DNA from 2 places in the Pseudomonas sp. NPDC099000 genome. Region 1 is predicted to be linked to the other one. Evidence: predicted binding sites of a transcription regulator. Region 1 holds the regulator's gene; the other holds the start of a gene.
What was found. The regulator sigma-54, encoded in region 1, starts transcription at its own class of promoters, with help from an activator protein. The targets are predictions, from matches to a motif close to ANTGGCATNNANNTTGCTNT.
Positions count from the first base shown of each region.

Region 1 (7,978 bases):
CCTGACGCGCAGCCAACTGGAAGAATTGCTCAATCCAGAGAAGCTCACCGCAGACGGCGTGTAATCACCGCTACCGCTTTGGAGGCTCACCATGGAGCACTGGAAACGCACGATCGAAAGGGCCAATCGCCATTTCATGCTGGGCGAATTGGTCGATGCCCGCGAGGCTTACTTGCAGGCCCTTGCCCTGGCCCAGGTGTTGTTCGAGCGCTGGGCGGATGCCGACGAAGCGGTGGCGGCCTGCGTGATTTCCCATCACAACCTGGCGGACCTGCATTTGCGTCTGAACCAGCCGGAGGAGAGCGCCGAATACTTGTGCGCGATCCATCAGCGGTTGTTGCAGACCCTGCAGGACCCGCGCCTGGCCCCGGCCCTGCGTGAAGCCGCGCTGCGCCAAAGCAGCAAAACTTATGTCGAGCTGCTGAATTTCATCAGCGAACACTGCGAATACCCGCGCACCCACCGTTTGCTGCACACCGATACCGCATCGCCTGCGCCTCTACATCATGGAGTCCATTGAAATGGCTTTTACCTTGCCTGCCCTGCCTTACGCTTACGATGCCCTGGAACCGCATATCGATGCGCAAACCATGGAGATCCACTACACCAAGCACCATCAGACCTACATCAATAATCTCAATGCCGCGGTCGAAGGCACCGAATTTGCCGAGTGGTCGGTGGAAAAGCTGGTCGCCAGCGTCCAGCAACTGCCGAAAAAACTCCGCGCGGCGGTGATCAATCAGGGCGGCGGCCACGCCAACCATTCGCTGTTCTGGGAAGTGATGGCGCCTCACGGCGGCGGCAAACCCGACGGTGCGCTGGCCAAGGCGATTGATGAGCAACTGGGCGGTCTGGACAGTTTCAAGGATGCGTTCACCAAAGCTGCGCTGACCCGATTTGGCAGTGGCTGGGCGTGGCTCAGCGTCACGCCGCAAAAGACCCTGATTGTGGAAAGTAGCGGTAACCAGGACAGCCCGTTGATGAATGGCAATACGCCGATCCTTGGCCTGGACGTCTGGGAGCACGCTTATTACCTGCAATATCAGAACCGTCGTCCGGAATACATTAATGCGTTCTACAACGTGATCATTTGGCCTGAAGTCACTGCGCGTTATCAGGCTGCGCTGGTTTAAGTCCTCTATAAAAACAATCCAAGGCTGACTATGGGCACTGAAACACTGGCAATCGGCAGCGGACGAATGTTTCGTTACGCGTTGGGATCGCTGTTGCTGCTGGCGGGCATGTCGTTATTGGTCGCCCATGGGCTGGCGTGGCTGAATCTCGAACCCAAACTGTTGCGTGCTCTGCAGGGCGGGGCGATTTGCGCCCTGGGCACTGCGTTGGGTGCGGTGCCGGTGCTGGTGATTCGGCGGATGCCACAGGCGGTCAGCGACACACTGCTCGGTTTCGGTGCCGGGGTGATGCTTGCGGCGACGGCGTTTTCGCTGATCGTTCCGGGTATCTCCGCTGCTGAAAGCCTGGGGCTGACTCCCTGGGCGGCCAGTGGCCTGATCAGCTTCGGCATCATGCTCGGCGCGTTCGGGCTGTTTCTGGTGGACCGAAAGGTGTCTGGCGCTTCGCCGGAAATGTTCGTCGGAACGCTGGAGCGGCCATTCATCCCGCCACGGATCTGGCTGTTTGTGTTTGCCATCATTGCCCACAACATTCCTGAAGGCATGGCGGTCGGAGTCTCGGCCGGTGGTGGAATGCCCGATGCTGACAGCCTGGCCATGGGCATCGCGTTGCAGGATGTGCCGGAAGGACTGGTAATCGCGCTGGTGTTGGCCGGGGCGGGAATGTCGCGGGTCAAGGCGTTCCTGATAGGTGCTGCGTCAGGTCTGGTCGAGCCGGTCTTCGCGCTGTTGTGCGCCTGGCTGGTGAGCCTGGCCGAATTGCTGTTGCCGTTGGGATTGGCGTTGGCGGCGGGTGCGATGTTGCTGGTGGTCACCCATGAAGTCATCCCCGAGTCGCGGCGCAATGGTCACGACAAGCTGGCGAGCCTTGGCTTGTTGATCGGGTTTTGTTTGATGATGGTGATGGATACTGCACTCGCCTAGGCGAGTGCTTAGCCGCCTTCGCCGAAGTAGTCGTTGATCAAATCCACCAATGCTTGCAAGGCATCGTCGGCCTGCTCACCTTCGGTACTCAGGTGAATTTTTGTTCCCTTGCCGGCGGCGAGCATCATCATGGCCATGATGCTTTTGCCGTCTACCATGGACTCGGGAGTACGTCCGACCCGTATCGTGCAATCCTTGAACTCACCGGCAACGCCAACGAATTTTGCCGAAGCACGGGCATGAAGGCCCAGCTTGTTGATGATTTCTATTTCCCGAGCAGGCATCGCGATGTGAATCCTTTAGCTGAGGTCGCGGTGGCGAACCTGGACGTTCTTCAGGGATTGTTGCAGGACCTGGCCCAGACGTTCGGTCAGGTAGACGGAGCGGTGATGCCCGCCGGTGCAGCCAATGGCAATGGTGACATAAGCGCGGTTGCTGGCGGCAAAGCGCGGCAACCACTTGAGCAGGTAAGTGGAAATGTCCTGAAACATCTCTTCGACGTCCGGTTGTGCCGCCAGGTACTCGGCCACCGGTTGATCAAGCCCGGACTGATCGCGCAATTCCGGCTTCCAGTAAGGGTTGGGCAGGCAGCGCACGTCGAACACCAGGTCGGCATCTACCGGCATGCCACGTTTGAATCCGAAAGATTCCACCAGGAACGCAGTGCCGCTATCTGGCTGGTTCAACAGGCGCAACTTGATGGTATCGCGTAGTTGATACAGGTTCAGGTTGGTGGTGTTGACTTTGAGGTCCGCCAGATCGGCGATCGGCCCCAGCAAACTGGTTTCGTCCTGAATCGCCTCCGCCAACGAACGGTGGGCAGTACTCAGCGGGTGGCGACGGCGGGTTTCCGAGAAGCGTTTGAGCAAGGTCTCTTCGTCGGCGTCCAGGTACAACACATCGCATTTGATATGCCGACTGCGGACTTCTTCCAGCAGCTCCGGAAACCGCGATAGATGACTCGGCAGGTTGCGCGCATCGATAGATACAGCAACCAGCGGTTGTGCGAGTTCAGTATGAATCAGCGCTCGCTCGGCCAGTTCCGGCAGCAATCCGGCGGGCAGGTTGTCGATGCAGTAGTAGCCGTTGTCCTCGAGAACATCGAGTGCGGTACTTTTACCTGAGCCGGAACGGCCACTGACGATGATCAGGCGCATGATTAATGACCGTTTTGCTCGTCCAGGACAACCTGATACAAGGCTTCATTGCTCGGGGCGCTGCGCAGTTTTTCGCGGACTTCCTTGCGATCGAGCATGCTGGCGATCTGGCGCAGTAGTTCCAGGTGGGCATCGGTAGCGGCTTCCGGGACCAGCAGAACGAACAGCAGGTCAACCGGGGCGCCGTCGATGGCGTCGAAATCGATGGGTGCATCGAGGTGCATCAAGGCACTAATGGGTGAGGTGCAACCCTTGAGGCGACAGTGGGGAATGGCGATGCCGTTGCCAAAACCGGTAGAACCGAGTTTTTCACGGGCGACCAGGCTCTCGAAAACATCCTGCATGGCCAGATCCGGCACTTCGCGGTGGATAAGGTTGGCAATTTGCTCGAGGGCTTTCTTTTTGCTGCCGCCCGGCACGTTCACGAGGGAACGGCCGGGGGTCAGGATGTTTTCAAGTCGGATCATGGGTTGGGAGTGTTAACGACCGGTCGCGCCCTGAAGGAGGCTTTGGGTCTTTTCCTTATGCTTTTTGAGTTGTTTATCCAGCTTGTCGGTCAGTGCGTCGATCGCCGCGTACATATCGGTATGCTCCGCGTTTGCGACCACTTCATTGCCGGGAATATGCAGCGTGGCTTCGATTTTCTGCTTGAGCTTTTCGACCGTCATCGTGACCTGCACGTTGGTGATCTTGTCGAAATGCCTCTCTAATCGTTCGAGTTTTTCGCCGATGTAGGCGCGCAGAGGTTCGGTCACTTCCAGTTGGTGTCCACTGATGTTGACTTGCATACAGCTTCTCCTTCGTTGCCAGTGCATAAAGCGGTAGATCAGATGATCTACCACTGGAACGCTGTGGCGTGGCTCTACATCAACCGCTTGCGTTCGCTCGAAGGCGCGATCCCTAGAGATTCGCGGTACTTGGCGACGGTGCGGCGAGCCACCTGAATGCCTTGTGCCTCCAGTAAACCAGCGATCTTGCTGTCACTCAACGGCTTTTTCTGATTTTCCGCGGCAACCAGTTTTTTGATGATCGCGCGGATCGCTGTGGACGAGCATTCACCGCCTTCGGAGGTGCTGACGTGGCTGGAGAAAAAGTATTTCAGTTCATAGATGCCCCGAGGGGTATGCATGAATTTCTGCGTGGTCACCCGTGAAATCGTCGACTCGTGCATCCCCACCGCTTCGGCGATGTCATGCAGCACCAGCGGTTTCATCGCTTCGTCGCCGTACTCCAGGAAGCCGCGCTGGTGCTCGACAATCTGGGTGGCCACTTTCATCAGGGTTTCGTTGCGACTTTGCAGGCTTTTGATGAACCAGCGGGCTTCTTGCAACTGATTGCGCATGAAAGTGTTGTCGGCGCTGGTGTCGGCGCGGCGCACAAACCCGGCGTATTGGGCGTTGACCCGCAGTCGTGGCACCGATTCCTGGTTCAGCTCGACCAGCCAGCGCTCATTGTCCTTGCGCACGATCACGTCAGGGACAACGTACTCGGCTTCACTGGACTCGATCTGCGAGCCCGGGCGCGGGTTGAGGCTCTGCACCAGCTCGATGACCTGGCGCAATTCATCTTCCTTGAGCTTCATGCGACGCATCAGCTGGCTGTAATCACGGCTGCCGAGCAGGTCGATGTAGTCGGTGACCAGACGTTTCGCTTCGGCCAGCCAAGGCGTCTTGGCTGGCAGTTGGCGCAATTGCAGCAGCAGGCATTCGCCCAGGTTGCGGGCGCCAATGCCGGCTGGTTCGAATTGCTGGATGCGGTGCAGGACGGCTTCGATTTCGTCCAGTTCGATGTCCAGTTCCGGATCGAAGGCCTCGAGAATTTCCTCGAGGGTTTCGTCCAGGTAGCCCTGATTGTTGATGCAGTCGATCAGGGTCACGGCGATCAGGCGATCGGTGTCGGACATCGGTGCCAGGTTCAGTTGCCACAACAAATGGCTTTGCAGGCTTTCACCGGCCGATGTGCGGGTGGTGAAATCCCACTCGTCGTCATCATTGCTCGGCAGGCTGCTGGCGCTGGTCTGGTAGACGTCTTCCCACGCGGTATCGACGGGCAGCTCGTTGGGAATGCGCTCGTTCCAGTCGCCTTCCTCGAGGTTATCCACCGTCGGGGCGGTTTCCTGGTAAGAGGGTTCCGAAATATCGGCGTTGGGGAGCTGTTCGGCTTTGTCGGCCAAGGGGTCGGCGTTATCGAAGTCGTCGCCTTCTTCCTGGCGTTCGAGCATCGGATTGGACTCCAGGGCCTCCTGGATTTCCTGTTGCAGGTCCAGGGTCGACAATTGGAGCAGGCGGATGGCCTGTTGGTGCTGAGGTGTCATCGTCAGCTGCTGGCCCATTCTCAAGACTAGCGATGGTTTCATGGCAGGGGCTTAACACCTTATTCGCCGGCGCACATGCGCCATCCACTACAGGGCGCCGGAGCGCCAAACATAAGCAAATTATATGCCCGAAACTGCAGCGTTTGCCTAGAGCGCTGTAACAATAAAAAAGTATTGATTTTTTATCGAGACAAGCGCTCGGACAATCAGCCAGACACCTTAGCGCTTAAAGGCGGAATTCGTGGCCCAGATACACTTCCTTGACCAGTTCGTTGGCCAGGATGGTGGCGGAGTCACCTTCGGCGATCAGTTGGCCATCGTTGACGATGTAGGCGGTTTCGCAGATATCCAGGGTTTCACGGACGTTGTGGTCAGTGATCAGCACGCCAATGCCTTTGGCCTTGAGGTGGTAGATGATCTGTTTGATGTCGCCCACCGAAATCGGGTCCACACCGGCGAATGGTTCGTCGAGGAGGATGAATTTCGGGTTGGTGGCCAGTGCCCGGGCGATTTCCACCCGGCGACGCTCACCGCCGGACAGGCTCATGCCGAGGTTGTCGCGGATATGGCTGATGTGGAATTCCTGCAGCAGGCTTTCCAGCTCCTTGCGACGCTCGGCCTTGTCGAGTTCCTTGCGGGTCTCGAGGATGGCCATGATGTTGTCCGCCACCGACAGTTTGCGGAAGATCGACGCTTCTTGCGGAAGATAGCCGATACCGGCCTTTGCACGGCCGTGCATCGGTTGGTGGCTGACGTCCAGATCATCGATCAGCACGCGGCCCTGATCGGCCTGCACCAGGCCGACGATCATGTAGAAGCAGGTGGTCTTGCCGGCGCCGTTAGGACCTAGCAGGCCGACGATTTGACCGCTGTCGATGGACAGGCTGACGTCGCGCACGACCTGGCGGCTCTTGTAGCTCTTGGCCAGATGCTGAGCTTTCAGAGTTGCCATTACTGGGCCTTTTGCTCGTCGGTTTTCTTCTTCGGCTGGATCACCATGTCGATGCGCGGGCGCGACTCGGTGACCTTGGCGCCTGTCGCGCGACCGGCGCTCGCAAGCTTTTTCTCGGTGTCGTAGACGATTTTCTCGCCTTGGGTGGTGTTGTTGTCCTTGTCGATAACTTTTGCCTTATCGATCAGCACGACGCGGTTTTGCGAGGCGTGGTACTGGATAGTCACCCCCCAACCCTGAACAGGCTTGGTGTCGCCAGCCGTCTGCATCTGCTCGAAGTAGGCCAGGTTGCCCACCGAGGTCACCACATCGATGTCGCCAGCCGGGGTGCGGGTGATGGTCACGGTATTGCCAGTGACCTTCATCGAGCCCTGAGTAATGATCACGTCACCTTTATAGGTGGCAACGCCATTCTTGTCGTCCAGTTGGGCGTCGTCGGCCTGAATGCGGATAGGCTGCTCTTGATCGTTCGGCAGAGCCCAGGCGCTCACGCTTCCCAGTGCTGCGCCCAGACTGAGCAAAATAGGGAGAGTTTTAACGAGCCTCATACTGTCCTCTTACGTTCGATAGCAGGTGTATCCTGCTTTCTTTCAAATACGCTTTCATTCCGTTGCCTGTCGATACACCGCCAGCGCCGTCGATTCTAACGGGTTGATCGGTCTGCGCATATTGCTCCTTGGGGAACACAGTCATACGGGTGGTGGTAATCAGGGTCCTACGGTTTTTCTCGTCGAAACGGGTGATGCGCACCGAATCGATCAGCTCGACCTGAGTGCCGTCCGGGTTGACTTCGCCGTGCTCACTCTGGACGTGCCAGGGGAACTGCGTACCGCGAAACATGTTCAGGTCGGGGTTGGTCAGCAACGTCACCTCGCTCACTTTCAGGTGTTCGACCTTGTCGGACGTCATTTCGTACTGCAATTTGCCGTCCGGCAGGTACTGCACGCTGTGTGCGTTGAGGGCGTAATAGTCGATCGCGCTTTCATCGACCTTGGCTACGGGTTTGTCGAGGAAGCGTTCCGGGCTGATGTTCCAGTAGCCGACCGCGGCGAACAGCGCCGCGATGCAGCCGAACAGCAGGAGGTTACGAATCTTTTTGCTCAGCATAATGGGCTCACAGGTACGCGGCGTTGGCCGCATCGAGGCGGCCCTGGGCGCGCAGGATCAATTCACAGAATTCGCGAGCGGCACCCTCGCCACCACGGGCCAGGGTAATGCCATGGGCGTGTTCACGCACGAAGCTGGCAGCGTTTGCTACGGCCATGCCCAGGCCCACGCGGCGAATCACCGGCAGATCCGGCAAGTCGTCACCCAGGTAGGCGACCTGTTCATAGCTTAGGTTGAGTTGGGCAAGAAGTTCGTCGAGCACCACCAGTTTGTCTTCGCGGCCCTGGTAGAGGTGTGGAATGCCGAGGTTCTTCGCCCGCCGTTCGACCACCGGGGTCTTGCGGCCGCTGATGATAGCGGTCTGCACGCCGGCTGCCATCAACATCTTGAT
Region 1 is NZ_JBIWAF010000007.1:89,603-97,580, forward strand. It holds partial or broken gene ACIQV9_RS11390 (hypothetical protein) at 1-64, shown strand, start outside; gene ACIQV9_RS11395 (hypothetical protein) at 92-520, shown strand; gene ACIQV9_RS11400 (superoxide dismutase) at 522-1,133, shown strand; gene ACIQV9_RS11405 (ZIP family metal transporter) at 1,164-2,057, shown strand; gene ACIQV9_RS11410 (HPr family phosphocarrier protein) at 2,066-2,341, opposite strand; gene rapZ (RNase adapter RapZ) at 2,357-3,214, opposite strand; gene ptsN (PTS IIA-like nitrogen regulatory protein PtsN) at 3,217-3,681, opposite strand; gene hpf (ribosome hibernation-promoting factor, HPF/YfiA family) at 3,694-4,002, opposite strand; gene ACIQV9_RS11430 (RNA polymerase factor sigma-54) at 4,077-5,570, opposite strand; gene lptB (LPS export ABC transporter ATP-binding protein) at 5,755-6,480, opposite strand; gene lptA (lipopolysaccharide transport periplasmic protein LptA) at 6,480-7,028, opposite strand; gene lptC (LPS export ABC transporter periplasmic protein LptC) at 7,015-7,587, opposite strand; gene ACIQV9_RS11450 (HAD family hydrolase) at 7,595-7,978, opposite strand, start outside.

Region 2 (7,978 bases), on a different contig from region 1:
CAAGCGTGACGCGGGCTCTAAGGTGAACATGTACGAAGTTGTCGTCGGGTTTTGCCGAGGCGCTCGTCTTACAGGAAGTTCAGCGCTCTGCCGTCATGGAGATATGCAGGCAGGCATCAGGAAATAACAAAAAAGGCGGTCAAGCCATGTTCAAGCATTCGAAAGTACGTCAAGCCGGGCTCATTCTTTTCGCCACTACGCTGTTGTTGATTTTGCCGAACCTGACCAAGGTAATCGGCTAGTCGGTCTTCAAGTAATACGGCGCCAGATTTTTATTTCGCCCTCTTAAAAATGTGACTGGCTCGCTACCCGGGCCGGCGTGGGTGTGCCAACCTTTGCGGCACTTCCACGACATGGACGGCGATCATTTGAAAACGCTCATTCTGCTTGGGGCCTTGCTGCTCAGCACGCCCTTGTATGCCGCACAGCTGAACCTCGAGCTGGGCGCGAGCAGTCGCACCTGGCAGACAGAGGAATTGCTCAAGCACCCTCAGGTCCAGACCATCACCATCAGCGACGACGTTTCCTACAAGCGGGAGATGAGTTATCGCGCCGTTCCGTTGGCAGCGTTGTTGACCGGCATCAAGCCTGAAGATCATCTGCAAGCCGTGGCGCTGGACGGGTTTGCCGCAGAGCTGTCCGCGGCGCCGTTGCTGAACGCCAAAGGCGCGCGCGCGTGGCTGGCGATTGAAGACCCGGCCAAACCCTGGCCCGCGCTGTCTGAAGGTAAACCGGGTGCCGGGCCGTTTTATCTGGTTTGGGTCGATCCACAGGCCGGCAACATCAGCCCCGAGCAATGGCCCTTTCAAGTCGCGAGTATCAAGCGCATGGCGCCCGTGGCCGAGCGCTTCCCTGCCCTGCTACCTGATCCTGCGCTGAAGCCTGATGATCCGGTAAACAAAGGCTTTGCGCTGTTTCAGAAAAATTGCCTGGCCTGCCATCGATTGAACGGTGCCGGGGATGCGCAGTTCGGGCCGGACTTGAACATTCCGTTTAACCCGACCGAGTATTTTGGGGCGGATTTTCTGAAGCGCTACATTCGAGATCCGCAGAGTTTGCGCCAGTGGCCGCAGGCGAAGATGCCGGGGTTTGCGGCGACTGTGTTGCCGGATGGGGATCTGGAAATGCTGGTGGGGTATTTGAAGCATATGGCCGGGCGCAAGGTTAAGCCCTGATCCATTCCCTGTAGGAGCGAGGCTTGCCCGCGAAGGCGTAGTGTCAGTCGACATCAATGTGAATGACACTACGCCTTCGCGGGCAAGCCTCGCTCCTACAAAGGGGTTGTGGTGTTGCGGTTATTGTTGCTGGACGGAGATAACCGGCGAGGGCATCGGCGTCGGCGAAACAAACACCTTGGCATGCATCTGCTCACACCCACCACCCCGGCGCATCCCGCGCACCGGGCAGGCATCCAGGTAATCCAGGCCCACCGCCAGTTTCAAATGCCGCTCAGGCCGGGCCAGTTCATTGGTCACATCGAAGCTGTACCAGGCGTCATCGAGCCAGGCTTCGGCCCAGGCGTGGCTGGCCAGGTGCTCGCTGTTCTCGCTGTACAAATACCCCGACACATAACGCGACGGAATGCCCAGGCTGCGGGCACAGGCGAGAAACGCGTGGGTGTGGTCCTGACAGACGCCCGAACGCCCGGCGAAGGCCTGGGCGGCGCTGGTGTCGACTTCGGTGGACCCCGGCGTGTAGGTCATGTGCTGGTTCAGGCCATGCATCAAGTCGATCAGCGCCGTACGATCCCGGCGTTGCTTGCACTCCTTCTCGGCGAACGCACGCAGCGCCTCGTCGGCTTCGGTCAGCCGGGTGAAGCGCAGGAACGGCAACGCCGACTGGCTTTCATGCTCGGCTTCGCGCAGTTCATCGATGTCCACCTGGCCCCGGGCGCCGATGATGATCGCCTCGTGGGGTTCGTCCATGGTCAGCACATGCAGGATGTTGCCGAACGGATCGAGTTGCGCACGCACCGGGCGCGGCAGGTCGAGTTGCCAGCTGAGCACGTGCTGGCGCTCGCTGTCGTGGGGTGTCAGTCGCAGGTACTGGATGCTCGCCCGCACCTGATCTTCGTAGTGATAGGTGGTTTCGTGGCTAATGGAAAGTCTCATGCAGCCTCCAGGTAGGAACTGTGAATAGCGTTACCCAACTGACGCACCAGCGGGATGAATTCGGTTAGCCAGGCGTGCAGGCCTTCGTCGAGAATTTCGTTGATGCCGGTATAGCGCAGGCGCGCGTCCATCTCTGCCGCCAGACGTTGCGCGGGACGGCCATTGGCCCCCGGCAGTTGGGCAAGGATCTGGTCGATTTCTTCGGTGCAGGCGCGCAGGGAACGTGGCACATCGGCGCGCAGCAACAGCAACTCGGCCACATGCCGGGCACCGGGTGCGTCGCGGTAGATCTCGGTGTAGGCCTCGAAAGAGGACAGCGCGCGCAGCAACGCACTCCACTGGTAATACGCGTGAGCCGTGCCGTCGCTGACCGCTTCGGCTTGATCGCCGGCCATTTCATAGCGGGCGTCGAGCAGGCGCAACGTGTTGTCGGCCCGTTCGATAAACGTCCCCAGGCGAATGAAGCGAAACGCATCGTTGCGCATGATCGTGCCGTAGGACGCGCCACGGAACAGGTGGGAACGTTCCTTGATCCACTCGCAAAAACGGCTCATGCCGTAGCGACTCAAACCCTGCTCGGCGATTCCGCGAATTTCCAGCCAGGTGGCGTTGATGTTTTCCCACATGTCGGCGGTGATTCGGCCACGTACCGCATGAGCACTGGCCCGCGCCGAGCCCAGGCAGCTGTAGATGCTCGCCGGGTTGGCCGCGTCCAGTGCGAAGAAATGCAGCAGCCGTTCGGCGTGCAAATCACCGTGGCGCTCCAGGTAATCGTCCAGGGTGCCGGTAATCAGCAGCGGCATGGCCAGTTCGTGCAGACCGTCACCGCGACCATCCTGCGGCATCAGCGACAGCGAATAACTGATGTCGAGCATCCGTGCGAGGTTTTCGGCCCGCTCCAGGTAACGCGACATCCAATACAAATCCGAGGCAGTTCTACTTAACATGGCAGGCTTCCTTCAATCCTCGACCACCCAGGTGTCCTTGGTTCCGCCGCCCTGGGAGGAATTCACCACCAGAGAGCCTTCACGCAGGGCGACACGGGTCAAACCGCCGGGCACAACCCGGGTTTCGCGGCCAGACAATACAAACGGACGCAGGTCGATATGGCGTGGCGCGATGCCGTTTTCGACAAAGGTCGGACAGGTCGACAGGGACAACGTCGGTTGCGCGATATACGCGTGAGGCTTGGCTTTGATCCGCGCGCGGAACGACTCGATTTCCGCTGCGGTCGCCGCCGGCCCCACCAGCATTCCGTAACCGCCGGAGCCTTGGGTTTCCTTGACCACCAGCTCTGGAAGATTGGCCAGCACGTGGGAAAGTTCAGAAGGGTTGCGACACTGGAACGTCGGCACGTTCTTCAGGATCGGCTCTTCATCCAGGTAGAAACGGATCATGTCCGTGACAAACGGATACACCGACTTGTCGTCCGCGACCCCGGTGCCGATGGCATTCGCCAGCACCACGTTGCCGGATCGGTAGGACGACAGCAGCCCTGGAACCCCGAGCATCGAGTCCGGGTTGAACGCCAGCGGATCGAGGAACGCATCGTCGAGGCGACGGTAAATCACGTCGACCGCCTTCGGCCCGTCCGTTGTGCGCATGAACACCTTGTCGTCACGCACGAACAGGTCCGCACCTTCCACCAACTCGACGCCCATCTCCCGCGCCAGGAAGGCATGCTCGAAAAACGCGCTGTTGAAGCGACCCGGCGTCAGGACCACCACGCTCGGGTTATCGATCGGGCTGGAGCTTTTCAGGGTGTCGAGCAACAGGTTCGGATAATGGTCTATCGGAGCGATGCGCTGGGCCGAGAACAACTCGGGAAACAGCCGCATCATCATCTTGCGGTCTTCGAGCATGTAGCTCACGCCGCTGGGTGTACGAAGGTTGTCTTCAAGCACGTAGTACGTGCCGTCACCATCGCGCACAAGGTCGACGCCGGAGATGTGCGAATAGATATCGCGGTGCAGATCGAGCCCTTGCATTGCCAGCTGGTATTGCTCGTTGGCCAGCACTTGCTCGGCCGGGATGATGCCGGCCTTGATGATGCGCTGCTCGTGGTAGAGGTCGGCGAGGAACATGTTCAACGCCTTGACCCGCTGGATACAGCCGCGCTCGACGATCCGCCATTCACTGGCGGGGATGCTGCGCGGGATGGTGTCGAAGGGAATCAGGCGCTCTGTCCCCTGCTCATCACCGTAGAGCGTGAAGGTAATCCCGGCGCGATGAAATAACAGATCGGCCTCGCGTCGCCGTTGTGCCAAAAGCTCGTCAGGCGTCTCGGCCAGCCAACGGGCAAACTCCCGATAATGCGGGCGGACCTGGCCGCCGGCATCGTACATCTCATCAAAATAGGTGCGGATCATGCCGTACTCCTTGTCACCCGGACATCTAGGCTTCGCAAGGCCCGTGCCATCGGCAGAAACGCTTTGTTATCAATCAGTTAGATAATCACGCCGTTTGCACCGCACCAATCCTGTGCAGCAAACGTCCCAAGCTGATCGCCCCCGCTTCATTGCAAGGCGACGTTGTCGCCTATCACCAGCATAGTCAGAGTTGATTTCACTGCCCGGCTGGCGGTGCGGATAATCCGCGCATCCGCTGCAAAACCTGAACGAACTTCCCTTTAGCCGCCTGCTCAGGCGGTTTTTTTTGCGCCGGGATTCTTGTTTCAGGGTTTTGCCGAGGGGATATTCCGAGCGCCATAAACGAAAACGGCCAACCCGAAGGTCAGCCGTTGCTGAGCGTTGTCACTGTTCATAACGTTATGCGAGTCGCCCTCGTACTTCCTGCTTGACGCCCCACCCTTCGAGGATGCCGCCCAGAGGCTCAACCACGGCCTCGAAACCCTGCTCGAAATCGCCGATGTCATCGTAGGTGGCGTACATGACTTTGCTCAGTTCGAGCGCCCATGCGCCGTCATCGCGCACACTGATCTGCGCGTTCAAGGATTCACCCTTGTATTGCCCTGCCGCCCTGCGTGCCCGCTCCTCGTCCGGGAAAATGGCGTAGAACTCGATGGGATGGAATCGTGAAAAATCGAAACCGCCTTCTTTCATGCGGCGCAACACGCTGCTGCTGATGTCTTCTTGATAGGCTGTGCTCATGAAACGTCCCCCTCAAATTGATGGATAGACTTTCCGTATTCCCGGCACGCGCAACCGATTGGTGCGAGCGATGCGGCAACAACGTTGCCGGTGGGAAGCAAGCATGTAGCTGACAAGACCAGACCTTAGCGATCCGTTCGCTGATCTCGATTGCAGAGTAGCCCCAAGACAGAGGCGCTGCCAAGGCCTGGATAAGAATGAGACAGGGGTTGTTCAGATTGGCGTGATGCTGAGGATTTCAATGCTGTTCTGGGTCTTGAGACTTTTGACACTTGCGTCGGCAGTTCGCCCTTCCAGATCATTCAGATCAAGTTCGGCGGCGACAGGAAGGAGCCGGGCCTTGATGAGTTTCGCGGCGTGCTCGTTGTCCGGGCACTCGTCGCACTCAAAGACTTCATCGACTGTTTCACCGTGATCATCCACGAAAGTGATTTTCCACTTTTGCATCAGTGCCTCCTCGAACAAACCCGCAAATGGGCTTACAACCATCTGGACTTTTGGCCTGAGTGATCGTTCAAACGGATTACCGCACGCCAGCATGAAACACATGGAACCTGTGGGAGTGAGCTTGCTCGAGATAACGGTGTGTCAGCCAACATCAATGTTGAATGACACTCCCTCATCGCGAGCAAGGGGGGTTATGCGCACATCTTCAGTTTAGTCGTTGCTTGGCTTGTTCACCGCTTGCAGAACGTATTGCGGCAAGGCGAAGGCGCCGATGTGGATTTCCGGGTTGTAGTAGCGGGTGATGATGCCGCTGCCGGCGAAACGCTGTTGCAGGGTTTCACGGGACAACTTGCGATAGGCGGTGTTAGTCGCGCCCCAGGCAAAAGTCATCGAGCCGCCGATGTAGGTCGGCACCGCGGCCTGGTAGAAGTGCCAGTCCGGGAACAGGCTGCGCAGGCGACCCGCGGTGGTTTTGACTTCTTCGATCTGCATGAACGGCGTGCCGTTCTGGGTCACCAGGATGCCGCCTTCGTTCAGGCAGCGACGGCAGGCCTGGTAGAAGTTTTCAGAGAACAGCACTTCTCCCGGACCGATCGGGTCGGTGGAATCGGAAATGATTACGTCGAATTTTTCGGTGGTGGTGGCGACGAAACGCATGCCGTCGTCGATCACCAGGTTCAGGCGTGGATCATCGAACGCACCCTTGGAGTGGTTCGGCAGGAATTCCTTGCACATGTCGACCACGGTGCCGTCGATCTCGACCATGGTGATGTGCTCGATGCTGCGGTGCTTGGCCACTTCACGCAGCATGCCGCCGTCACCACCACCGATGATCAGCACGCGCTTGGCGGTGCCGTGCGCCAGGATCGGCACGTGGGTGAGCATCTCGTGGTAGATGAATTCGTCGGCCTCGGTGGTCTGGATCACGCCGTCCAGCGCCATGACCCGGCCCATGCGCGGGTTTTCGAAAATTACCAGGTGCTGGTGTTCGGTGCGCACTTCGTGCAGCAGTTTTTCCATGCGAAAACGCTGGCCGTAGCCTTCGTAGAGGGTTTCCAGGTAGTCGCTGGTGGTGATGTTGCTCATGGGAAGTGCTCCGATGAATGCGGGTGGCAACGGACGGTTACCCGCCCATGATGGCCAATCGATCGGCTCGATTAACCGGGAAAGGCGCGCATTCTACGTTGCGGAAGATGACAGGTCGAACGTCACTTGATGAGCCGACACAATCCCTTGTAGGAGCGAGGCTTGCCCGCGAAGAACGATTACACGGGTTAACAGAAAGACCGAGTTATCGTTCTTCGCGGGCAAGCCTCGCTCCTACAGGGATCGGTGTTGGGATCAGATCCGGACATTGCCCCGTGGCCCGGCGATGGCCCAGATGATCAGGCCCAGGACCGGCAGCAGCAGGATCAGCAGCACCCAGATGATTTTCATCCCTGTGTCGGCGCCACTTTTGAGCACGTTGATGATTGCCCAGATGTCCAGGACAAGAATAATCAGGCCAATCAGGCCGTTGAACGTGGAACCCATGGTGTCGCTCCCGAAGAGTGGTGTGCACTCTTAGGATAGCCGGGCCTTGCGAGGGTTCCGTTTTTTAAACGTGGACCGCGATTTTCAAGGCTTCGAGCGATGGCGCGGCGGTAATACCCACTTCGGCGCACAACTCGAGCACGCGCGGTACGTCGTTGCCGAAGACCAGCACCACTTGCAGTTCGTCGTCGAGCAACTGGCTGAAATTCATCAGCGTGTAACCTCCGTTTTCCTTGTTCATGCTGCCCATCTGCACCTGAATACGGTTGAGCGCGGTCAGGGCTTCGGTCTTGGCCAGTTGCTTGGGTTTGATGTTGAAATCAACACCAGGGCCGAACGAGGCGACGATCTGGGCGAACAGATCCACGTAGGTGTCGGCCTGGAACAGCACGGTTTCCGGCAGGCTGCCAACAACGACCCACTCACCCAGTGGAATCGGGAAGGAGTCGTCGTAGTTGATATCCGGATTGGCCGTCAGAAAAGCCTCGGGATCGGCGTAGGCCTGAACCGCTTCGTCAGCGACTTTCAGGATTTCCTCATCGCTCATGCACCCGGAGCTGATTTTAGTGATGAGTTCGACGAGTGCGGCTTTCATGGGGGCGGATCCTGTAGCGAGTGAATTTTGAGGGCGCGAAGGATAGCGCAATATGCCCAAGGTTTGCTTTTTGTAGGAGCGAGGCTTGCCCGCGAAGGCGTAGTGTCAGTCGACATGAACGTAAATGACACTACGTCTTCGCGGGCAAGCCTCGCTCCTACAGGGCGTTACGCCAGCAACTT
Region 2 is NZ_JBIWAF010000006.1:161,330-169,307, forward strand. It holds gene ACIQV9_RS10400 (c-type cytochrome) at 354-1,175, shown strand; gene ACIQV9_RS10405 (transglutaminase domain-containing protein) at 1,296-2,111, opposite strand; gene ACIQV9_RS10410 (alpha-E domain-containing protein) at 2,108-3,058, opposite strand; gene ACIQV9_RS10415 (circularly permuted type 2 ATP-grasp protein) at 3,071-4,480, opposite strand; gene ACIQV9_RS10420 (ribonuclease E inhibitor RraB) at 4,880-5,221, opposite strand; gene ACIQV9_RS10425 (hypothetical protein) at 5,435-5,668, opposite strand; gene speE (polyamine aminopropyltransferase) at 5,879-6,754, opposite strand; gene ACIQV9_RS10435 (PLDc N-terminal domain-containing protein) at 7,010-7,201, opposite strand; gene ACIQV9_RS10440 (hypothetical protein) at 7,266-7,796, opposite strand; gene ACIQV9_RS10445 (ankyrin repeat domain-containing protein) at 7,964-7,978, opposite strand, start outside.
Region 2: the regulator sigma-54 is predicted to act here: its motif matches at 4,512-4,531, upstream of ACIQV9_RS10415 (circularly permuted type 2 ATP-grasp protein).